DNA from 4 places in the Dyella agri genome. Region 1 is predicted to be linked to each of the others. Evidence: predicted binding sites of a transcription regulator. Region 1 holds the regulator's gene; each other region holds the start of a gene.
The links. The regulator sigma-54, encoded in region 1, starts transcription at its own class of promoters, with help from an activator protein. The targets are predictions, from matches to a motif close to TGGCACGNGCNTTGC.
Positions count from the first base shown of each region.

Region 2: a site for sigma-54 is predicted at 3,335-3,349, ahead of ISP14_RS05615 (fimbrial protein). Genes of this name have one in related genera too.
Region 3: a site for sigma-54 is predicted at 2,489-2,503, ahead of ISP14_RS11390 (PilZ domain-containing protein). Genes of this name have one in related genera too.
Region 4: a site for sigma-54 is predicted at 2,800-2,814, ahead of glnA (type I glutamate--ammonia ligase). Genes of this name have one in related genera too.

Region 1 is NZ_JADIKL010000002.1:454,968-460,848, forward strand. It holds gene hprK (HPr(Ser) kinase/phosphatase) at 6-956, opposite strand; gene hpf (ribosome hibernation-promoting factor, HPF/YfiA family) at 1,092-1,415, opposite strand; gene ISP14_RS04530 (RNA polymerase factor sigma-54) at 1,570-3,036, opposite strand; gene lptB (LPS export ABC transporter ATP-binding protein) at 3,270-3,989, opposite strand; gene lptA (lipopolysaccharide transport periplasmic protein LptA) at 3,993-4,673, opposite strand; gene lptC (LPS export ABC transporter periplasmic protein LptC) at 4,615-5,253, opposite strand; gene ISP14_RS04550 (KdsC family phosphatase) at 5,250-5,789, opposite strand; gene ISP14_RS04555 (KpsF/GutQ family sugar-phosphate isomerase) at 5,836-5,881, opposite strand, start outside.
Region 2 is NZ_JADIKL010000002.1:701,176-707,056, reverse strand. It holds gene ISP14_RS05635 (alpha/beta hydrolase) at 1-1,180, opposite strand, end outside; gene ISP14_RS05630 (helix-turn-helix transcriptional regulator) at 1,177-1,377, opposite strand; gene ISP14_RS05625 (hypothetical protein) at 1,511-2,110, opposite strand; gene ISP14_RS05620 (alpha/beta fold hydrolase) at 2,130-3,050, opposite strand; gene ISP14_RS05615 (fimbrial protein) at 3,467-4,018, shown strand; gene ISP14_RS05610 (fimbrial biogenesis chaperone) at 4,098-4,844, shown strand; gene ISP14_RS05605 (fimbria/pilus outer membrane usher protein) at 4,841-5,881, shown strand, end outside.
Region 3 is NZ_JADIKL010000005.1:206,544-212,424, reverse strand. It holds gene acnA (aconitate hydratase AcnA) at 1-111, shown strand, start outside; gene ISP14_RS11395 (AMP-binding protein) at 293-1,984, shown strand; gene ISP14_RS11390 (PilZ domain-containing protein) at 2,046-2,408, opposite strand; gene ISP14_RS11385 (segregation and condensation protein A) at 3,152-4,111, shown strand; gene scpB (SMC-Scp complex subunit ScpB) at 4,129-4,914, shown strand; gene ISP14_RS11375 (pseudouridine synthase) at 4,927-5,881, shown strand, end outside.
Region 4 is NZ_JADIKL010000006.1:149,610-155,490, reverse strand. It holds gene ISP14_RS12440 (two-component system sensor histidine kinase NtrB) at 1-375, opposite strand, end outside; gene ISP14_RS12435 (hypothetical protein) at 697-1,245, shown strand; gene glnA (type I glutamate--ammonia ligase) at 1,335-2,744, opposite strand; gene ISP14_RS12425 (undecaprenyl-diphosphate phosphatase) at 3,044-3,835, shown strand; gene ISP14_RS12420 (LysR family transcriptional regulator) at 3,784-4,776, opposite strand; gene ISP14_RS12415 (efflux RND transporter periplasmic adaptor subunit) at 4,920-5,881, shown strand, end outside.

The DNA of each region.
Region 1 (5,881 bases):
TGCGGTCACCAGGGAGGCAGGCGGCGCAACTGGTGCGCCTGGCGGTCGATGAAGGTCTGCGCGGGGTCGATGCCCTTGCTCTTCAGCGCGTGGCTGCGCACCGCTGCCTCGACCAGCACGGCGATGTTGCGGCCCGGCGCCACCGGAATCGTGATCATCGGTACCTTGACGTCGAACACCTCGCGGTGGCCGGTGTCGCCGGTGAGGCGGGTCAGCGCGTCGATCTCCTCGCCTTCGCGCAGCGGCTTGAGGTGGATCACCAGGCGCAGGTACTTGGACGGCTTCACCGACATGTGGCCGAACATCTCGCGCACGTTGAGCACGCCCAGGCCGCGCACTTCCAGCAGGTCCTGCAGCAGCTCGGGACAACTGCCGTCGATCACGTCCGGCGCGATCAAGGTGAATTCGGTGGCGTCGTCGGCGACCAGCCGGTGGCCGCGGCTGATCAGTTCCAGCGCCAACTCGCTCTTGCCGGAACCGGCCTCGCCGGTGATCAGCACACCGATCGAGAACACCTCCAGGAACACGCCGTGCAGCGTGGTCTTCGCCGCCAGCTGGCGCGCCAGGTGGTATTGCAGGAAGGTGAGCAGCTCGTGGCCGCGCTTGGAGCTGAGCCACAGCGGCGTGTCGGTTTCCTCGGCCACCTCGCGCAGGTCGGACGGGATCGCCTGGTCCTTGGTGACGATCAGCGCCACCGGCCGGCTGGCGGCGATCTTGTGCATCACCTCCCAGCGCTGGCGCGAGTCGAGGCCGTCGAGGAAATTCAGCTCCTCCGAACCGATGATCTGGATCTTGTTCGGGTAGATGACGTTGAGGTAGCCGATCAGCGAGGGCCGGCGCGCCTGCGCGGCACCGGGCTCCAGCGTGCGCGATTCGCCGCGCATGCCGGCCTGCCAGCGCAGCGCCATGCGCTCGTTGACGCCATCGTAGAGTTGTCTTGCGGTGAGCCGGTCCAAGCCTTCGGTCCTTTGCGTCGCGCGCCGCCCGTGGGGTCCGGGGCGGGGCAGGGCCATTGTGCCAGCTTGGGCGGAAGACGTGTTTCGCGGGAAGGCATGCGGGCCGCCCGTCGCCGGGCGGCCCGCAGGGGGACATCAGCCGTACTGGCGCTCGTCGCGCACGGCGCGCTGGTGCTTGTCGGAGATCTTTTCGCGGTGGCGCCGCAACTGGTTGACCAGCTTGTCGAAGAGCATGTCGATGGAAGCGTACATATCGGCCTCGGCAGCCTCGGCGTGCAGGGTGGCGCCGGTGACGCCGAGCGTGGCATCCGCGCGGTGCTGCAGCTTGTCCACAGAGAGCACCACGGTAAGGCTGATCAGTTTGTCGTCGAGGCGATGGAGGCGATCTAGCCTGGATTCGACGTGATTGCGCAGCGCGGGGGTGACTTCGATCTGCTGGCCGCTGAGTTGGAATTGCATGGTACGCCTCCTCTGGTGGTGCTTGCCGCGTTTCGCGGCGGGATGGACGCGCCGCGGACGGAGTGCCGTGGCGTGTCGTCGATCATCCTTCACTACGGGTAATGGGAGCGTTTTTCCTGCAGGCAAGTTCCCTTTAGGTGGATAGGTCCATCCTTTAGCCAATCCGCTGGCGTTCGCTGGAACTGGGAATGCGCAGCCCCTCCCGGTACTTGGCCACGGTGCGGCGGGCGACCTGGATGCCCTTGCCTTTCAGCTCCTCGGCCAGCGCCTGGTCGGACAGCGGCTTGCGCGGGTCCTCCGCCTCGATCAGCTTGCGCAGCATCGCCTGGATCGCAGTCGCCGAGGCGCTGCCGCCGTCCTCGGTGGACACGCCGCTGGAGAAGAAATACTTCAGCTCGAAGGTGCCGCGCGGCGTGTGCAGGTACTTGCGCGTGGTGACGCGCGAAATGGTGGATTCGTGCATGCCCACTTCTTCGGCCACCTCGCGCAGCACCAGCGGGTGCATCGCCTCGGGGCCGTAGTCGAGGAAGGCGCTCTGCCGCCGCACGATGGCGCTAGCCACCTTGAGCAGGGTTTCGGCGCGCGATTCCAGGCTCTTCAGCAGCCAGCGCGCCTCCTGCAGCTGGCCTTTCATCCAGCTGGCGTCGTCGCCGCGGGCGCGGGCGATCAGGTTGCAATAGTGCTGGTTCAGACCCAGCCGCGGCTGCGCGTCCGGGTTCAGGCGCACCTGCCAGCGGCTGCCGTCGCGCACCGCATAGACATCGGGCGCCACGTATTCCACCGGCGTGGTGTCCAGCGCCGCGCCGGGGCGCGGGTCGAGGCTGCGGATCAGCGCGGCGGCGGTGGCCACCTCGTCCTCGCCGGCGCGCAGCTTGCGCGCCAGTTTGGCGATGTCGTTGCGCGCGAGCAGTTCGAGTTCGCTGTCGACGATGGCGAGCGCCAGTTCGCGCTGCGGGGTGTCGGCGCTGAACTGCTCGAGCTGGCTGCGCAGGCAGTCGCGCAGGTCCAGGCTGGCCACGCCCAGCGGGTCGAAGCCCTGCAGGCGGCGGCGCACCGCCTCGATCTCGTCGAGGCTGGCGGCGATGTTCTCAGGCAACGCGGCGCGCACCGCCTCGATGCCGTCGGCGAGGTAGCCGTCGGCGTTCAGCGCGTCGATGATCACGGTAGCGATCGCGGTCTGACGCGGATTGAAGCCGGCGAGGTTGAGCTGCCACAGCAGGTGCTGCTGCAGGGTTTCGGGTGCCACGTTCTGTGGCTCGAAGTCCTCGTCGCCGCGCGTGTTGCCGCTGCTGCCGGTGCCGTTGGAAAAGTCGATCGGGGTTTCGACGCTGCCGCCGCCGTCGTCGGCCCATTCGGCGCCATCGTCGCCGTCGACTCTCTGGTCGGCGGCGGCTTCGGCGGGGCTGGGCGCCTGTGCGTACTCGGCTTCCGGCGCAGCCTCGTCGGTGACGGTTTCTTCCTCGCTCTCGTCGGCGAATTCCAGCAGCGGATTGCCTTCGGCGAGCTGCCGCAGTTCGGCCTCCAGCTCCAGTTGCGACAGCTGCAGCAGGCGGATGGCCAGCTGCAGCTGCGGCGTCAGGGTGAGCTGTTGATGGAGGCGGAACTGGAGTGCGGGTTTCATGCCGGCCGGTTGGATGGACTGGGCTCCATCCTACCCGCAGCCGGCGGGGGCGGCCATAGCCGCGCGCCGCTGTTGTGAAGCCGGCGTTAGAGCCTGTGCGACACCTTCACGCAACCGCGTTGCCCACCGTGCGGCAGCGTGCAGTTGACCCGACGGCCGGCTGGCGCCGCGCCACGCGCCAGCACTTGGAATCCGCGGCAAACAACCCGGAGAGCCGGGGATTGAACAGGCTCTTACAACCTGAATTCGCGGCCCAGGTAGACCTCGCGCACCTTCTCGTCGGCGAGGATGTGGGCGGGGGTGCCGCGCGACAGCACTTCGCCGTCGTTGAGGATGTAGGCGCGGTCGCAGATGCCCAGCGTCTCACGCACGTTGTGGTCGGTGATCAGCACGCCGATGCCGCGTTCCTTGAGGTGGCGCACGATGCGCTGGATCTCGCCGACCGAGATCGGGTCGACGCCGGCGAAGGGTTCGTCCAGCAGCATGTAGCGCGGGTTGGCGGCCAGCGCGCGGGCGATCTCCACGCGGCGGCGTTCGCCGCCGGAGAGGCTGATGCCTTTCTGGCCGGCGATGTGGGCGATCTTCAGCTCGTCGAGCAGGCTTTCCAGTTCTGCATCGCGCTGTTGCGCGCTGAGGCCTTCGCGCAGTTCCAGCACGGCCATGATGTTGTCCGCCACGCTGAGCCGGCGGAACACCGAGGCCTCCTGCGGCAGGTAGCCGATGCCCAGGCGCGCGCGCATGTGCATCGGCAGGCCGGTGATCTCCTGCTTGTCCAGCTTGATCGTGCCGGCGTCGGCCTCGATCAGGCCCACCACCATGTAGAAGCAGGTGGTTTTGCCGGCACCGTTGGGGCCGAGCAGACCCACCACTTCGCCCTCGCGGATGGAGAAGGCGAAGTCGCGTACCACCTGGCGCGCCTTGAAGCTTTTTTGCAGACCTTCAGCGGACAGCATCGATCAGTTGCCCTTCGCCGGTGCAGGTGCCGTCGCGGGCGCGACCGCCTTGGCGGGCAGCTTGCCGGCTACCGGCTCGTTGTCGGGTACCGGCTGCGCGGTGGGCGGCTTCTTGCAGATCACCGGCGTGGCCGCGGTGTTCTTGGGCAGGATCACGCCGTGCACCAAGCCGTCGCCGGCGGTGTCGCCGGTGATCAGGCTGGTGTTCTGGTTGTAGGTGAGCTTGTCGCCGTGGAATTCGCCGCGGCACTGCTGGTCCACCACCGCATTGCCGGTGAGCACGGCGATGCTGTTGAGGTTGTCGTAGTCCAGCGTGGTCCCGTCGCCGGTCATCAGGTTGTTGTTCTCGTCCAGCTCCTGGATGTGCGCCGGCTTGCCGGTGACCACCACGCGCGAGACCTGCTGGTCGGCGTCCAGGTAGATCTTGGCGACATCGCCGGTGACCAGCATGGTGCCCTGGGTGATCTTGACGTTGCCGGTGAGCGTGGTGACCGTGTTCGGCGCGTTGTAGGCGTCGGTGTGCTTGGCCACGTAGTTCATCGGCTGCTGCCGATCCGATTTCTTGGCGCTGGCCGCCAGCGGGACCAGCGCGAGAAGCGCCGCCACGCAGGCCGCGCCGAGGACGTCACGACTTGCGCGGATGCGACTGGCGCGGGCGTGGCGGGAAGGTGCCTTGGCTTGCATCGAGCAGCTCCAGGTGGTTGTCGTTGAGGTTGGCGCGCATGCCGATGCCGTCCAGTGTACGTGCGCCCTGCACGGCGTGCGCCGCTTCCGCCGTTTCCATGCGGTTGTCTTTCGGCCAGGCGGTGACTTCGGAGGTATCGATGGTCACTTCCGCCTGCGGCGCGCCCTTGGCATCGGTGAACGCGGGGCGCTGCATGTGCACCGGCCCCTGCAGCTTGATGAGGGTGCCGCTCTTGTCCACCCAGCCGTACAGCGAATGGCCGTGCCAGTCCGGCGTGCCGGGTTCCTTGGCGGAGATGTCGAACACCGGCGAATTGATGTACAGCGTCTCGTCTTCGTCGCGGCGATCCAGATGCGGCGCCTGCATGCGGAACGCCAGCTGGCCTTCGGGGTTGTAGGACCACATCCTGGAGTTGTAGAGGACGTAGCCCGAGCGCGGTGGGCCGACGAAGTCGTTCGGTTTCGTCGCCGGCCCCATCCACCACAGCAGCATCTGGGCGACGCCGGCGGCCAGCGCGACCAGCACGATCGCGCTGGCCAGCTTGCGGTCGCGCAGCCACAGGCGCAGGCGCCTGATCACTTCCAGCGCTCCCGTTCCGCGGCATCCCGGCCCTGCGAGTGCAGGATCAGGTCGCAGACTTCGCGCGCCGCGCCCATGCCGCCGGGCAGGCGGGTCTGCCAATGCGCGGCCTCGGCCACCCAGGGGTGCGCGTTGGCCACGGCCACGGCGAGGCCGGCGAAGCGCATCGGCGGCAGGTCGGGCAGGTCGTCGCCAATGAAGGCGGCCTGCTCGGGCGCGAGGCCCAGCGCCTCCAGCAGGGATTCGAGGCAGGCGCGCTTGTCGCCCTGGCCCTGGTAGACGTGGGCGATGTCCAGCTCCTCGGCGCGCAGCGCCACCGGGTGGCTGATCCGCGCGGTGATCAGCGCCACCTGCACGCCGTTCGCCTGCAGCCGTTTCAGACCCAGGCCGTCGTGCACGTGAAACACCTTGGTCTCGTGGCCATCCTCGCTGTACCAGAGGCGGCCGTCGGTGAGCGTACCGTCCACGTCGAACGCGGCCACGCGGATCTTCGCGGCGCGGGCAAGGAGGTCGGCGGGCAGGTCGGCCGGGTACATGGATTCGACTCGTGGCGGTTGACGGGGACGGGGATGCAACGCGCGATCAGACCACGCGTGCACGGAGTAGATCGTGAATGTTCAGCGCCCCG
Region 2 (5,881 bases), 250 kb from region 1:
CATCCTCGCTGCACATCACCGAATAGGACATGCCGCTGCCGGCAAGATCGGCCATGTCCACGGTGAGGAGCTTGGCTTGGCCCAGCAGCGGACCCACGTCGCCATGTGCGGCCGCATCGATCGACAGCGGCAGCAGTGCAGCGGTGGGCGGCGTGTAGGCGAACATGCGCACCACGCTGACGAGCGCGTCGTCGCTCAGCACGCGCTGCACGGTCTGGTAGGTCTCCGGATCGCGGAAGCTGACCGGATGCGGGTTTGCCCGCAGCGCGTCGCGCAGCTGCACCAGCGTCTGGTATGGGCTGCCAAAACGCTGCTTGCAGGCGGCATCGGCGTCGCAGCGTGCGAACTGTGCCTTCAACGCCTCGTCGAGGTTGCGCGCGAAATCCTCGCCCAGCACCGCGCTGTTCGGCACCGTGCTGTCCAGCACCACGCTGCGCACCGCATCGGGGTAGCGTCCGAGGTATTGCTGCGCCACCCGGGTGCCATAGGAAACGCCGACCAGGTCGAACTCGGGGACGCCCAGTGCACGGCGCACGTCCTCCAGATCCTGCACTGCGTCGCTGGTGGTGTAGTAGCGCGGATCGGCATGTACTTCCACCTGCTTCAGGCAGGCCGCCGCATCGGCGCGCAGTTTGGCGGGATCGAAGCCGGTGTCTTCGTCCGTCGCGCTCTTGCCGTCGACCTTGCAGTCCAGTGCGTTGGAACCGCCGGTACCGCGTTGGTCGAGCAGCAGGACGTCGCGGTGTGCGCGCAATGGCTCCAGCATCATGGCGATGGCGCCGGCGTAGTCGCTGGCCGCCTGCCCCGGTCCGCCGGCGAGGAAGGCCAGCATGTCCGGGCTCGCGACCTGCGCGCTCGAACGCAGCACCGCCAGCTTCAACGTGATCTTCCGGCCTTGCGGCTCGGCGCGGTTCTCCGGCACCGCCAGCGAGCCGCACCACGCCGCGGCACTCAGGCCGCTGTTCGGCTGGCCCAGATTGCAGGCGGTCAGGGTGAGCGAGCCGAGCTTCCAGGTGCGCGGCGGCGCGGGTTTCACCGTCGTTTGTGCCGAAGGCGCGCTCTGCGGCGGGGCCGTTTCCTCATGCCCGGGCTGCGGTCGCCGCGCAGCGTGGTTGGCAGCGAAGATCGCGGTAGCCACGGCCACGATGACGGCCATGCGTTTCCTTGGGTTCATGCTCATGTATCGCTTCCTGGCTCGAAGATGGATTCGATCGGATGTCCAAACAGTTTCGCGATCTTGAATGCCAGCGGCAGGCTGGGGTCGTACTTGCCGGTCTCGATCGCATTGACCGTCTGCCGCGACACCTCCAGCCGCTCGGCGAGATCCGCCTGCGACCAGCCCCGCTCGCCACGCAGTTCACGCACGCGGTTGTTCATGCGAAACGCCGGCTCGCCCAGCGTCGCGCGTCGGCGTACAGCACCACCACGCCCGCCCCCGCCAGTACCTCGTCGTGCCTCATCCGGCCAGCGTTTGCATGGCGCCCCATGGCTTCCGTCACGCCGCGCCAGCTCATGCCCCATCCTCCGGCTTGCGGCCGCGGAAGATCTGCAGCAGCAATGCGCCGATCGCCAGCGACGCCGTGAGACCGCTGAGCAGGCCACGCTGCCAGTCGCTGAACGCGCCCCAGCCCAGCAGCAGGATCAGCCCGAACGACGCCGCGCAGGCCCACAACTGCCAATGCCGCGCCAGGCCATCGTTGCTGCAGGCCATGGTCCAATCGCCGCCATAACGACGTGCGGCCCAGCCGCGGCCCAGTGCATGCAGCACCACCATCGCCGGCCATACCCAGATCAGCGCCGTGCCATCCAGCCGGATCACCTTGGCGGCGACCAGGAAGCCGCCGGCAAGGCACAGCGTGCCCACTGCCGTGCCTGCGATGGCCAGGCCGATCAGGTTCATGCGCTGCTCCAGCTCGTCGCTGCCCATCACGAGGCGCACCATCGCACGCGTCACCAGCAGCACCGGCAGGATCGGCAGCAGCGCCAGCGCGGTACGCCCCCAAAGGCTCTGCACGTGGTCGACCAGGGGCCACACCAGCAGCATGATCAGGATGTAGGCCAGCATCGGTGGCCAGAATTCGCGCATGTAGCGGCGCTGGACGGGATTCATCGCCATGATCGTTTCGGCCTCAGAGCTCTTTGAGGAAATCGCCCAGCACCTGCTGGAATTTCACGGGCTGGTCGAGCATCACGAAATGTCGCGCGGGGGCGATCGATACCACTTTCGCCTGTGGTGCGTTCGCCAGCAGCCCCTTGTAATACGCGGCTTTCTGCGCCTCGCTGAGCTGCAACGGCGGCTTGCTGAAGTCCGGCGCGTAGTACGGCGAGATCTCCAGGATCGGCACGTTCGCCTGCTTGAGCAGCGGGCGATGGTCGGCCGCCATGTCCTCCGCCGCGTATGCGGCACTCGCTGCGACGTCGCTGCGCGCGTTCAGCGGCGCGTAGTGCTCCGCCAGCTTCGGATCGATCACGCCGACGTTCTGCATGTAGCCCAGTGCCGCCGCCTGGAACTGCGCCGGCGTCATCGCCGCCATCTGTGCGCCGGCGCGCTCGGCGATCGCCTGCCGCTGGGTTGCATCCACCCGGTCCATGCCCGGGAAGACCGGCAGGCCGTCCACCGCCACCGCGCCCGCGATCAGCGACGCATGCTCACCCGCGAAGCGCAGCGACAACGTACCGCCTAGGCTGTGGCCTACCAGCACGGGTTTGTCGATGTGCTGCTGTTCGATCAGCGCCAGCAGCGAGGCGTCGGCCTGGTCCATCAGCCCGGTCTTGCGGGCCGGCGCAGGCATGCCGTCGAACCCCGCCAGCGTCACGGCATAGACCACATGGTTCTTTTCCAGCTGCGCGATGGTGTCCTTCCACACCCACGGGCCGCCCTCCAGGCCGGGAATCAGGATTACCGCGTGGCCATGGTCGCCATGGCGCTCGAATTTCAGCGTGCCGACCTGGCCGTTCGCGGGCATCCCCAATGCCGGCAACGCGCCAGCAAGCCCGGCGATGAGCAGTGACCATCCCGCGAGCCTGCGGAACCAGTGAATCTTGTGCATGACGCTCCCCTTCGTATGTCAAGCAACCTTGACAAGTGGAGCATACGAAGTGCCCGGCGCGCATGTCAAGCACGCTTTACACGTCGAGTGCGATTAACACAATCGCAATAACTTGCGCGTCTTTTGATGCGAGTATCACGCTAAATGAGTGACGCAGTTCGCACTTTTGCCTGCCATAATTTGTCACTGCGGCCTGCAGTGACGGGGGAAGATTCACGTTCAGCCAAGGGCTTGACCCTTGCCCCGGCGCCAAGAAGCCGTCGGCCGTACCCGCACGCACTGTTTGGCATAGAGATTGCTGACACCCCCGTCGACCAGCCGCGCGCAAGGCTGAAGTCGGAGGTGGCGCAGGAGTGCGGCCACTTTGTCCACAGCGCGTCGAATCCGTTAGCACCCAACTCCGAAAGGAAATACGCATGATCAAGACTGTTCTCACCGCTGCTCTGATCGCCGGTTTCGGCGTGGCAGCGCTCGCTCCGCAGGCTGCCCGCGCAGCCGACGGCACCATCACCTTCAACGGCAAGGTCCTGTCCTCGACCTGCACCGTCAGCAACGCATCCGGCGGTGTCGTCACCGTCACCTTGCCGGACGTGGTCAAGACCGTCTTCACCGCGCAGGGCTCCACTGCCGGCCTGACGCCCTTTTCGCTGAACCTCACCGGCTGCCCGACGACGCCGTCGGGTGTCGTGGTCGGCGCGTCGTTCAGCGGCAATGCCAACGTCGATGCGACCACCGGCGCCATCCAGAACACCTCCGGCGCGGGCTTCTCCAATGTGGAAGTCCAGATGACCAACGGTTCGGGCACCGCCATCAACCTCAACACGAACCCCAACCCGGTCAGCGCCACCATCAATGGCTCCGGCGCCGCCACGCTCAGCTACCAGGCGCAGTACTACCAGCCGACCACCACGGCCGTCACCGCCGGCACGGTGACCGCGTCGGTCGCCTTCACGCTGACCTACAACTAAGGGTCATGCAGGCAGGCTGCCGTATTCGCAGGAATGCGGCAGCCTGCTGCACCCCTTTCCCCCCTCGCAAGAGATACCCATGAAGATCCTGACCCGTGCACTTGGCGCGGCTTCGATCGCTTTGTGCCTGGCGATGCCGCCAGCCCATGCCAGTGTCGTCATCGGCGGCACCCGCGTCGTGTTTTCCGCCCAGCAGGGCGAGGACACCGTGCGCCTGTCCAATCCGAGCGACAATCCCGCACTGGTCGAAGCATGGATCGACACGGGCGACCCGAAATCGACGCCGGACAGCGTCAGCACGCCATTCCTGATCACGCCGCCGCTGTTCCGCATGGATGCGCACAAGGACCAGAGCCTGCGGATCATCTATACCCAGGGTTCCCAGCCGCTGCCGGCCGACCGCGAGTCGCTGTTCTGGCTGAACGTGCTGGAAGTCCCGCCCAAGCCCAGCGGCCCGCAGTACGCCGGCCGCAACTACCTGCAGTTCGCGATCCGTTCGCGGCTGAAGCTTTTCTATCGCCCGGCCAACCTGCCGGGCAACGCGATACAGGCGCCCGACAAGCTGAGCTTCAAGGCTGCCGACGGCGCGGGTGCGGCGCTGGTAGCGCACAACCCGACCCCGTACTACCTCACGATCAGCTCGCTGTCGTTCAGCGCTGACGGCAAGCCGATCGATGGCGCCACCGGCATGATCGCGCCGTTCGGCGACCTGCGCGTGCCGCTGAAGGGCCTGGCGAAGGCGCCGGCCGCGGGCACGCCCATCACCTTTGCCACCATCAACGACTTCGGCGCGACCGACGTTCACAAGGGCACCGTGGCGCCATGACCTTGCGCCGCGCCACGCACCACCACCCGATCGGGCGCCATGCCGCGCTCGCGGTGGCGTGTGGCCTGGCGCTGGCTGCTATCGCGAGCTGCCCGCGTCCTGCGCGGGCGGCCAGCGCCGTGGATGCATCGCCCGACGCCAGCGCCGGAGGCGGCTTCGCCAACTTCGATCGCAGCATGCTGGCGGGAGCCGGGCGCGGCACCACGGATCTCTCGCGCTTCGAACACGGAAACCCGGTGCTGTCGGGCATCTACAACCTCGACGTCTATCTCAATCAACGCTGGGTGGGACGCATGGATGTGCGCTTCAGCGCACCGTCCAAGGACGCCAACGCCGTACCGTGCGTCAGCACCGAGCTGCTCGACCGCCTGGGCCTGGTACCTCCCAAGACCGGCGCCGAGGCGGCTGCGAAGCTGTCGTCCCCGTCCGACTGCGTGAGTCTCGGCGACTTGATCCCCGGCGCCACGCTGTCTTTCGACATGCCCTCCCTGCGCATGGATGCCAGCGTGCCGCAGATTTACATGAACCAGCGCCCGCGCGGCTGGGTCAACCCGTCCTCGTGGGATGCGGGCGTGCCGGCGTTCCTGCTCAACTACAACCTCAACAGCTACCGCACCACCAGCGGCGGGCAAGACCAGGCCAGCACCTACCTGGGCCTGCGTGCCGGCCTCAACATAGGCCTTTGGCAGTTCCGGCAGGACAGCACTGCCACGCTGCAGTCGGGCACCGGCCTGCCGACCCAGCGCCACTGGCACAACATCGATACCTATGTGCAGCGCGCGCTGCCCGGGCTGGGCGCCGAACTGAGCGTGGGCGACAGCTACACCGACGGCGCCGTATTCGACAGCTACGCCCTGCGCGGCGTGCAGCTGGGCACCGACGACCGCATGCTGCCGCAGTCGCTGCGCGGCTACGCGCCGGTGGTACGTGGCGTGGCCTACACCAACGCCAAGGTCACGGTGACCCAGAACGGCGTGCAGATCTACCAGACCACCGTCGCTCCCGGTCCGTTCGTGATCGACGATCTCTACCCCACC
Region 3 (5,881 bases), on a different contig from region 1:
GAGTTCAGCGTAAAGGTGCTGCTGCTCACCCCGAAGGAGCGCGACTTCTTCCGCCACGGCGGCATCCTGCAGTATGTGCTGCGCCAGCTGGCCGGCAAGAAAGCCGCCTGAGCGTTACCCTCGGCACTGCTGCACCACGACCGCCCCGGCCTGCGCCGGGGCGGTTTTTTTCCGGCTGCTGCAAGGCATGCCGCGGCTTGCCGCCGTACGCAGCCGCATGCTCCAATGCCGGAGGGGGCGTCGCCATCTCTACCTTGCCTTGGCGGCCACGATTCAGGAGTCGAGCAAGCACATGAGCAACGCGCGTCCGTGGCTGGACCACTATCCGGAAGGCATACCCGCCGAAATCGACCTCAATGCCTACGCCTCGATGGCCGCCATGCTGGAAGAGGCTTTCCAGCGCTTCCGTGATCGCCCCGCCTTCGCCAACTTCGGCAAACAGCTCAGCTACGGCCAGATCGACGCATACAGCCGCCAGTTCGCGGGCTACCTCACCGGCACGCTCAAACTCGGCAAGGGCGATCGCGTCGCCATCATGCTGCCGAACGTGCTGCAGTACCCGATCGCCCTGTTCGGCGCGTTGCGCGCCGGCCTGGTGGTGGTCAACACCAACCCGATGTACACCGCGCGAGAGCTGAAGCACCAGCTCGAGGACTCCGGCGCCAAGGCCATCGTGGTGCTGGACAACTTTGCCTCGACGCTGCAGCAGGTGGTAGCCGAAACCGCGGTGAAGCACATCGTTACCACCGGCATCGGCGACCTGCTCGGCTTCCCCAAGGGGCCGCTGGTCAACTTCGTGCTCAAGCACGTCAAGAAGATGGTGCCGGCCTACCGCCTGCCGCAGGCGGTGCGCTTCCGCGACGCGCTGGCGCAAGGTGCCGCGCACCCGCTGCCGGAAGTGCAGCTCGGCCACGACGACATTGCCTTCCTGCAGTACACCGGCGGCACCACCGGCGTGGCCAAAGGCGCCATGCTGACCCACGCCAACATGATCGCCAACATGTTGCAGGTCGGCGCCTGGATCGGCACCGCGCTGAAGCCCGGCGAGGAGGTCGCGATCGGCGCGCTGCCGATGTACCACATCTTTTCGCTGACCGCCTGCGGCATGGTATTCGTCCGGCTGGGCGCCCATACGCAGCTGATCACCAACCCCCGCGACATGCCCGGCTTCGTCAAGGAACTGAAGAAGGTCCCCTTCTCGATCCTGCCCGGCGTCAACACCTTGTTCAACGGCCTGCTCAACACGCCCGAATTCGCCGGGGTGGATTTCTCGCACCTGAAGATTTCGCTGGGCGGCGGCATGGCGGTGCAGCGATCCGTCGCCGAGCGCTGGAAACGGGTGACCGGCTGCACGCTTGCCGAGGCCTACGGCCTCACCGAAACCTCTCCGGGCGTCTGCATCAACCCGATCGGCCTCAAGGACTACAACGGCTCGATCGGCCTGCCGATTCCCTCCACCAACGTGGCGATCTGGTCGGAAGACAACCAGCCGCTTCCGATCGGCGAGGTGGGCGAGCTGATGGTGCAAGGGCCGCAGGTGATGCGAGGCTACTGGAACCGCGCCGACGAGACCGCCAAGGTATTGGGCGACGATGGTTGGCTGCACACCGGCGACATCGCGAAGATGGACGCCAGCGGCTATGTCTACATCGTCGACCGCAAGAAGGACATGATCCTGGTGTCCGGCTTCAATGTGTATCCGAACGAGGTCGAGGACACCGTGATGCAGAACCCCGGCGTGGCCGAGGTGGCCGCCGTGGGCGTGCCGGACGAGCACTCCGGCGAAGTGGTGAAGCTGTTCGTGGTGCGCAAAGACCCCGGCCTGACCGAAGAGGCGCTCAAGCAGTTCTGCCGCGACAACCTCACTGGCTACAAGCGGCCCAAGTACATCGAGTTCCGCGACGCCTTGCCCAAGAGCAACGTGGGCAAAATCCTGCGTCGCGAGTTGCGCGACGAGAAGAAGGCCGCGGCCGGCGCCCACTGAAACGGCGAAGGCCCCGCACAAGGCGGGGCCTTCGATCCGACCGGCTTCGCTGGAAGCGCGATCAGTTCTTCCACGCCTCCAGGATATCGGCGTAGCCGCCCAGCAGGTTCCACAACGGCACCTGCTTGTCCTCGGGGATGCACACGTAGGAGAAGCCGATGTGGTGGTCGGCGACGCGCGCCACCTGCGCCTCCATGTGAATGTGCAGGTCGTTGCCGAAGATCATGTCCAGCAACCAGGTCTGCCCGACTTCGCCGGTCCAGCCTAGCGGCCGGCGCAGCAAGGCGCCGGTCGCGGAAATGTCCACCAGTTCGGTGGGGTGCGACTCGACGCCGCGACTCATCAGCACGGTCGTCTCGATCTGCATGCGCGCCGGGCGCAGGCGTTCGGCTTCATCGCTGAACATGTTGTCGTCCTTAGCCATGCCGGGCTCCTTGTTGTTGCATCCCTCCGCCGAAGCGGTCCTGCGGATCGACCCGCCCATGTGTCCGCCATCACACTCAAGCAAGCGGTGTGCCATCCACCAAATGGCGGTACGGCGCGCCTTGGCAAGCCTTTTCCCGCCGACGCGACTGACGCCTGCTCGCCGTCTCGGACACTCAGGGTCACCTGTGCGGTGCGCCGTTCCGCGCCTGTCGGCGCGGCCGGACATGCCACTGCGCTGCCCAGGCGGTAACGCCATTGTACTCACCAGACGGACCGCTGCCCCGCATGCATGTTTCGGCCTGCTGCGCTGGACTTGTCGCTGGCCAGTCGCTAATCTGTTGCCCACGCGTGGTGCCACAGTCAGACGCCGATTGGCCGTTCCGGCGGCGATGGCACCCACCCGATGCCCCAAGGCAGATCGTCCGACTTGTCGGTGACGTCACTACCGTCACTGCATTGCCCTGTTCCCACCAGACGCGATCTGCGTCCCGTGCCGGCACTTGGCTGCGATGCCCGTACGCCTGATCGAACCGCGACATGCGGCTTCGTCACGCCGACAGCGACAAGTAGGGAGCCGGACACTGCCTGTACGGCACCGTGCGAAACCGCTTTACCGAAGTGCCGCCTCGACGCCACGATCCGTACATGGGTCCAGCCCGGATCGTCCAGCGGGGCAACCGTTTCGCCCATGATGGATCAAGACGCATTGCCGGCCGCCGAGCGGCCCAACGACACGCATCGATGAGCACCGAGCCAGTCGGGCCACAGAGCCCGGTCGTATCGCAGGACAACCACGCGGCGCACCCCCAGCAGCAGGAAATGCCGCTGGCGATCGTGCGTGGCGAGCCGATGCTGCAGATGCCGCAGGATCTGTACATCCCGCCGGATGCGCTGGAAGTCATCCTGGAGGCGTTCGAGGGTCCGCTGGACCTGCTGCTGTACCTGATCCGCCGGCAGAACCTGGACATCCTCGACATCCCGGTCGCCGAGATCACCCGGCAGTACATGGAATACATCGAACTGATGCGGGATGTGATGCGGCTGGAGCTGGCCGCGGAATACCTGCTGATGGCCGCGATCCTGGCCGAGATCAAGTCGCGCCTGCTGCTGCCGCGGCCGCCTGCCGAGGAAGGCATGGAGGAGGACCCGCGCGCCGAACTGGTGCGCCGCCTGCAGGAGTACGAACGCTTCAAGAAGGCCGCCGAAGACATCGAGGCCTTGCCACGGATGGAACGCGACACCGCGCCGGCGCAGGCCGACACCGGCGAACGCAACGTGATCAAGCTGCCGCCGCCGCTGGATCTCAAGGAAATGCTGCTGGCGCTCAAGGATGTGCTGCACCGCGCCGAACTGTTCGGCCACCATGCGATCAAGCGCGAGGCGCTCAGCGTGCGCCAGCGCATGGGCGAGCTGCTCGGCAAGCTGGAAGGCCATGCCTTCCATCGCTTTGAAACGCTGTTCGATATCAGCGAGGGCCGCCTCGGCGTGGTGGTCACCTTCCTGGCCATGCTGGAGCTGGCCAAGGAAATGCTGATCGAGATCGTGCAGGAAGCCCCGCTGGCGCCGATCTACCTGAAGGCGCGGGTGGAACACGGCGAAGGCCCGCTTGCCGACGGAATGGACATCGACGGGACGGATGAACCCGCCGCAGACGAATCGGCGTTCGAGACCCCGGACACCGCCGGCAACGGCACGCACTGAATCGGCACCGAGAGCCCATGCAGATCGAGCAACTCAAACCCATCGTCGAGGCGGCCCTGCTCGCCGCCAGCCAGCCGATGACCGTCTCCCAGCTCGGCGACCTGTTTGCCGAGACCGACGAAGTCGGCCACGAGCAGATCGCGCGTGCGCTGGAGGCCCTTGCCGCCGATTGTGAAGGCCGCGGCGTCGAACTGAAGGAAGTCGCCTCCGGCTTCCGCTACCAGGTGCGCCAGGACGTGCACCCGTGGATCTCGCGGATGTGGACCGAGAAGCCCAGCCGCTACTCGCGCGCCCTGCTGGAGACGCTGGCGCTGATCGCCTACCGCCAGCCGATCACCCGCCCGGAGATCGAGCAGATCCGCGGCGTGGTGGTGTCCAGCAACATCATCAAGACGCTGGAGGAGCGCGAGTGGATCCGCGTGGTCGGCTACCGCGACGTGCCTGGCAAGCCGGCGCTGTTCGGCACCACCCGCGCCTTCCTCGACTACTTCAACCTGAAGTCGCTGGACCAGTTGCCGCCGCTCTCCGAAATCCGCGACATGGAAGACCCGCAAATGGGCTTCGAGCAGACCCCGCTACCCGCCCGCATCATCAAGGATCTGCCGATCGATCCGGACGAAATCGAAGACGCAGTGGCGGAAGCCGACGAACACGAACACACCGAAGCGGGCGAGGCAGCTGTCGAACCCGCCACGGAAGCAAACCTAGAAACCGCCGAAGCCGGCGAAACCGAACCCACCACTGCCGACGAGGCAGCGGCCCCCGCGGACGTCGACAACGACGATGCCGCACAGCATTCCTGAGGAGTACCGCGCATGACTGCGCCGAAAAAATCCACCCTTTCCCTCAAGCGCGCCCCTGTCAGCGACGCCGCGCCGCTTGAAGAGCGCCTGCACAAGGTGCTCGCCAACGCCGGTCTCGGCTCGCGCCGGATGCTGGAGCAGCGCATCCAGGCCGGCGAGATCGAGCTCAACGGCAGCCCTGCCACGATCGGCACCAGCGTCCACGCCGGCGACCGCGTGGTGGTCGACGGCAAGCAGTTCGTGGTCGCCACCGACAACCGCGGCGACGCCGAGGTGCTGATCTACCACAAGCCCGAGGGCGTGCTCACCACCCGCGACGACCCGGAAGGCCGCCCCACCGTGTTCGAACAGCTGCCGCGCCTCAAGGGCGCGCGCTGGGTCGCCGTGGGCCGCCTGGACATCAACACCACCGGCCTGCTGCTGCTTACCACCGACGGCGAACTCGCCAATGCGCTGATGCACCCGAAAAGCGGCATCGAGCGCGAATACCTCTGCCGCGTGCACGGCGAAGTGCCCGACGAGGTGATCGAGAAACTCAAGGCCGGCGTGGAACTGGAAGACGGCCCCGCCCGCTTCGACGAGATCGCGGTGATCAGCCGCGGCGGCAGCCACAGCTGGTTCCGTGTGGTAATCCGCGAAGGCCGCAACCGCGAAGTGCGCCGGCTGTGGGATTCGCAAGGCTTCCTGGTCAGCCGCCTGAAGCGCATCCGCTACGGCGGCATCGAGTTGCCGCGCACCTTGCGCCGCGACGACAGCGCGACGCTGGACGAGGAAGCCGTGAAGCAGTTGCGCCAGACCGCCGGCCTCGGCGCGCCGCAGCCCGTGCTCACCCTGAGTCCGGTGCTGCACCAGCGCCGCGCCAACCGCAACGTCACCGAGTACCGCCCCGAGCGTGGCTCGACCGGCGCCTGGAGCGGCGGCTACCAGGACGAGGCGCGCGAGTTGCGCGCCTTCGACCGCATCCGCG
Region 4 (5,881 bases), on a different contig from region 1:
GAAGCCGCGCAGCGTCGCAGACAATGGCGAAACCCTGCGCGAACGCTCGGCCAACGCATGCACTTCAACCAGCAAGCCGCCCTCGCCATCGGGTTGCATGCCGATGTCGGCCTCCAGCGTGCGTTCGTCGAGCGTGGACAGCGTGGCCTCGCGCAGCTGGACGAAGCGCGCCTCGTCCAAGGCGCGCCGTGCCTGTGCCAGGTCGCCCGGCGAAGCCAGCCACAACGCCAGCGGTTGGCCAACCGCGCTGCGCATGCCGCTGCCCAGCAGTTCAGCCAAGGCGGGATTGAGCCAGCGCACGCGCAGATCCGCGCCGACCTGGGCCACCCCGGTCGCCAGCTGTTCCGCCCATGCCTGCCACGGCCGCGTATTCATTGCACCATAATGGTCTATGCACACGTGTGGTGCAAATCTTACGCTCCCGCACGGGCATCCGGCCTACGCCGAGTGGTTATGGCAACCCAAGACATAGTGGCTATTCGCACGGACCACTGCGGAACCTAGGGTGCGAACCAGCAACGGCACGCCCCTCGGGTGGACGCAACGCGACGCCCCGGTATGCCGCCAACCGTTTCGCCTCCCCCGCCCGCCATGTATGGAGCAATCGCCATGAAGTCTTCCCGCCGAAAGACGAACGCATATCTCCTGGCTGCCGGTCTGTTGCTGGCATGCATCACGCCCATGCGGGTTGCTGCCATGCCCACAACACCAGGCACGACGCCTCCTTCCGGCTACACCTTGGCGTACACCGGCGACTCGCACGATTTCGACTATTTCCAGGGAGCCTGGACGACGCAGCAGCACCGGCTGGCCAAGCGTGGCGTGGGCAGCAAAGGGCCGTGGGAAACATTTCCGGCCACGCTGTGCATGACCGAGTACCTCGACGGCAAGGCCACGGTGGACGAGATCTTTTTCCCGACCAAGGGCTGGGCCGGGCTGACCTTGCGCCTGTTCGATCTGGCGAAGCGGCAATGGTCGATCTACTGGGCGAGCAGCGCCGACGGCAAGCTGGAGCCTCCTGTGTTCGGCGGCTTCCACGGCGACCGCGGTGAGTTCTATGGCGAGGACCAGGACAACGGCCGGCCGGTGAAGGTGCGCTTCGTGTGGACCAAGCTGGACCGTGACCATGCCCGCTGGGAGCAGGCGTTCTCCTACGACGACCGCACCTGGGAAACCAACTGGACCGCCGATTTCGTGCGCGCGGACCCGGCCGTCACCTGCACGCACGGTCGCCCGAACCGCTGACTACAGGCAGGCGCCAGGCGAACGGATTTCGGATTCCGGAACGACAACGGGCGCCGCGGCGCCCGTTGTCTTGCCACCTGATGCCGCAGTTACAGCGCGTAGTACATCTGGAATTCCAGCGGGTGCGTGCTGGCGCGGTAGCGGGTGACTTCCTGCATCTTCACGCCGATGTAGGCGTCGATGAAGTCGTCGGTGAACACGCCGCCGGCCTTGAGGAAGTCGCGGTCCTTGTCCAGCGCTTCCAGCGCCTGGTCGAGGCTGGAGCACACCTGCGGGATGTTCTTCTCTTCTTCCGGCGGCAGGTCGTAGAGATCCTTGTCGGCCGGCGCGCCCGGGTCGATCTTGTTCAGGATGCCGTCCAGGCCGGCCATCATCAGCGCGGTGAACACCAGGTAGCCGGAGTTCATCGGGTCGGGGAAGCGCACCTCGATGCGGCGGCCCTTGGGGCTGGCCACGTAGGGGATGCGACAGCTCGCCGAGCGGTTGCGCGCGGAGTAAGCCAGCATCACCGGCGCCTCGAAACCCGGCACCAGGCGCTTGTAGCTGTTGGTGGTGGAGTTGGCGAAGGCGTTGATCGCCTTGGCGTGCTTGAAGATGCCGCCGATGTACCACAGCGCGGTCTGGCTGAGGCCGCCGTACAGGTCGCCGGCGAACAGGTTCTCGCCGCTCTTCGCCAGCGACTGGTGCACGTGCATGCCGCTGCCGTTGTCGCCCACGATGGGCTTGGGCATGAAGGTGACGGTCTTGCCGTTCTGGTGCGCCACGTTCTTGATGACGTACTTCATCGTCATCAGCTCGTCGGCCTTCTTCACCAAGGTGTTGAACTTCACGCCGATCTCGCACTGGCCGGCGTTGGCCACTTCATGGTGGTGCACTTCCACCACCTGGCCCAGCGACTCCAGCACCTTGCACATGTCGGCGCGCAGGTCGCCCAGCGTGTCCACCGGCGACACCGGGAAGTAGCCGCCCTTCACCCCGGGGCGATGACCCATGTTGCCGTCCTCGTACTTGAAGCGCGTGCTCCAGGCGGCTTCGTTGGACTCGATCTCGTAGAACACGCGGCCCATGTCGTTCTGCCAGCGGACCGAATCGAAGATGAAGAATTCCGGCTCCGGCCCGAAGAAGGCGGTGTCGGCGATGCCGGTGGACTTGAGGTAGGCCTCGCCGCGCTTGGCGATCGAGCGCGGGTCGCGGCCGTAGGCCTGCAAGGTGCTCGGCTCCAGCACGTCGCAATGCAGGACCAGCTGGGTGTGCTGGCTGAACGGGTCGAGGTAGGCGGTGTCCGGATCGGGCATCAGGATCATGTCCGACTCGTTGATGCCCTTCCAGCCCGTGATCGAGGAGCCGTCGAACATCTTGCCGTCCTCGAAGGTCGACTCGTCGATGGCGTGCGCCGGGAAGGTGACGTGATGGTGCTTGCCGAGCATGTCGGCAAAACGGAAGTCGACGAACTCGACCTCGTGTTCCTGGATCAGGTCGAGCACTTTCTGGGCGGTCATGGCGGAACCTCGGTGGGGTCGGATGGGAATGGGCGGAAAGAACGCACTTGAAAGAGCAAGGTCGATGCCAAGCCGTGCATTCCATGTGAATTCATGGATTTAACGGGTCGGGAGGTTTTCCCGCCCGCATCATACACACCAAGCTGGCGCTTTCACTCCCTCGATTGCACCATGATGGGGCACTTAACGGTCGCTGCAGCGCGCACCGGGAAACGCTATCGGATCGCTATACGGAATGCGTAAGCTGTGTTGCCGCGCAGCTGCCATGGTGGCGGTCGCCCCTACCGACGAGTGCACCCGTGACCGATCTTATCCACGTCATCCTGCTGGGCATCATCGAGGGCATCACCGAGTTCCTGCCGATTTCCTCCACCGGCCACCTGCTGATCGCCGAGCATTGGCTGGGCGCCCGCTCGGACCTGTTCAACGTGGGCATCCAGGCCGGCGCGATCCTCGCCATCACCCTGGTGTACTGGAAGCGCATCTGGCAGCTGCTGACACAGTGGCGCGAACCGGCCACGCGCGATTATCTGTTCAAGCTGGTGGTGGCCTTCCTGATCACCTGCGTGCTGGGCCTGATCGTCACGCATTACGGCTTCAAGCTGCCGGAAAGGGTGACGCCCATCGCGTGGGCGCTGGTGATCGGCGGCTTCTGGATGATCGCCGCGGAAGCGCTCGCCGCGAAGCAGGCGGACCGCACCGAGGTGACGTGGCGGGTGGCGATCCTGGTCGGCATCGCACAGATGGTGGCGGGCGTGTTCCCCGGCACCTCGCGCTCCGGCGCGACGATCTTCACCGCCATGCTGTTCGGCACCAGCAACCGCGCGGCGGCCACCGAGTTCGCCTTCCTGGTGGGCATTCCCACCATGTATGCCGCTACCGGCTACGAGCTGCTGAAGGTGTGGAAGGGCGGCGGCGCCGCGCACGAGGACTGGAGCGCGCTGATCGTCGGCTTCATCGTCTCGCTGGTCGTTGGCTTCATCGCGGTGAAGTGGCTGCTGGGCTATATCCGCACGCACCGCTACACCGCGTTCGCGGTCTATCGCATCGCGCTGGGCGCGGCCTTGCTGTTGTTGATGCCGGGCGCCTGATCGACCGCTTTCGGCGACAACGCCATACTGAGCTTGCAGGCCGGCAGGTTGGTGCGCTCGAACAGTTCGTGCACCCATTCCAAGAAGGCCTGAACGCGCGCGGACAGGTGCTTCTTCTGCGGGTAGACCAGCCACACCGGGGAGCCGGTGGATATGGTGTCTTCCATGATGACTTGCAGCTTGCCCATGCCGATGGCGCAAGCGGCCAGCCAATGCGGCACCTGGATGATGCCCAGCCCAGCCATCGCCGCCTGGATCACTGACTCGCCGTCGTTGATCAGCAGGTGTGCGTCCACGTCCAGCGCGACGCGGCCGTCCGGCGTGTCGAACTGCCACTGGTAGGCGCGGCCGTTGGTGGGATAGACGTAGTTGATGCAATGGTGCTGCTTCAGATCCTCGATGGTGACCGGCACGCCGTGGCGTTCCAGGTAGCTCGGCGCGGCGCACAGCACGTTGCTGAAATAGCCCAGCTTGCGCGCGATCAGGTTGGAATCCTCCAGCTCGCCCATGCGGATCGCGCAATCGATGCCTTCCTCGATCAGGCCGATGTTGCGGTCGCTCATCGACAGCTCCAGCCGGATGTCGGGGTAGCGCGCCTCGAAGTCGGCCAGGTTGGGGATCAGCGCCGCACGGCCCACCGACACGTTCACCGCCACGCGCAACTTGCCGCTGGGCTTGGTGCGCGCGTAGTTCAGCGCATCCACCGCCTCGCCGAGGTCGGCCAGGATCGCCTTGCAGCGCTGGTAGAACGACTCGCCATCGTCGGTAAGCCGCAAAGCCCGCGTGCTGCGGAACAGCAGGCGTACGCCGATCTGCTCTTCCAGCCGCGACACGGCGCGGCTCACCCCGGAAGGCGTCATGCCCAGCTGCACGGCGGCAGCCGCGAAACTGCGCGCTTCCACGACACGAACGAAGCTCGTTATTGCTGAAAAATCTTCCATGCTGGTCATTGTGTCGTCATTCGTGACTGACTGTCACTAGTGGAGTTCACAAATTGGGGTTTTTCTGTACCCGTCGGTATACCTATTATCCGCTCCCCCATCGTGCTGCAACGCCGCACGACCCCACCCCAGGGAGCGTGAAGATGAAGAAGAAACTGATCCTGTCCGGCCTCGTCGTGGTGGCAATCGCCGGCAGCTGGGCCCTGTTGGGCGAACATGGCGGCAGCCATGCCCAGGCCGCCGGCCCCGGCGGCGCCCTGCCGGAAGTGACCGTGGCCCGCGCCCTGCTGCGCCCGGTGAGCAACAGCGCCGACTTCACCGGCCGCGTGCAGGCGGTGGACAGCGTGCAAGTGCGTCCGCGCGTGGGCGGGTACGTGGAGTCGGTGGCGTTCAAGGAAGGCGCACTGGTGCACAAGGGCGATGTGCTGTTCCGCATCGACCCGCGCCCGTTCCAGGCCGAAGTGGATCGGCTCACCGCCAACCGCACCCAGGCACTGGCCGAACAAGGCCTGGCCCAGGCCAACGCCCAGCGCGGCCGCCGCCTGCTCGACCAGCGCGCGGTATCGCAGGAAGAAGCCGACCGCCTCGACACCGCCGCGCAAAGCGCACGCGCGGCTCTCGCCGCCGCCGATGCCGCGCTGGCCACGGCCAAGCTCAACCTCGGCTTCACCGACGTGCGCTCGCCGATCGACGGCCGCGTCAGCAACGTGCACATCACTCCCGGCAACCTGGTCGGCAACAACGATGTGCTGACCAGCGTGGTCTCGGTGAACCCGGTCTATGTGTACTTCGACGTGGACGAGCACACCTGGCTGAAGCTGGACCACCTGCGCGCCAGCGCGACGCAGGACGGACACGGCCCGCGCATCGAGGCCTCGATGGAACTGGCCGACGAGAGCGGCTACCCGCACATCGGCCGCATCGACTTCGTGGACAACCAGCTGCACACCGAGTCCGGCACGATGCGGCTGCGCGCGGTGTTCGACAATCGGGACAGCTTGTTCACCCCCGGCCTGTACGCGCGGATCCGCCTGCAGAGCGGCCAGCCGCAGCCGCGCCTGCTGATCGACGACCGCGCGGTGGGCACCGACCTCGGCAACCAGTT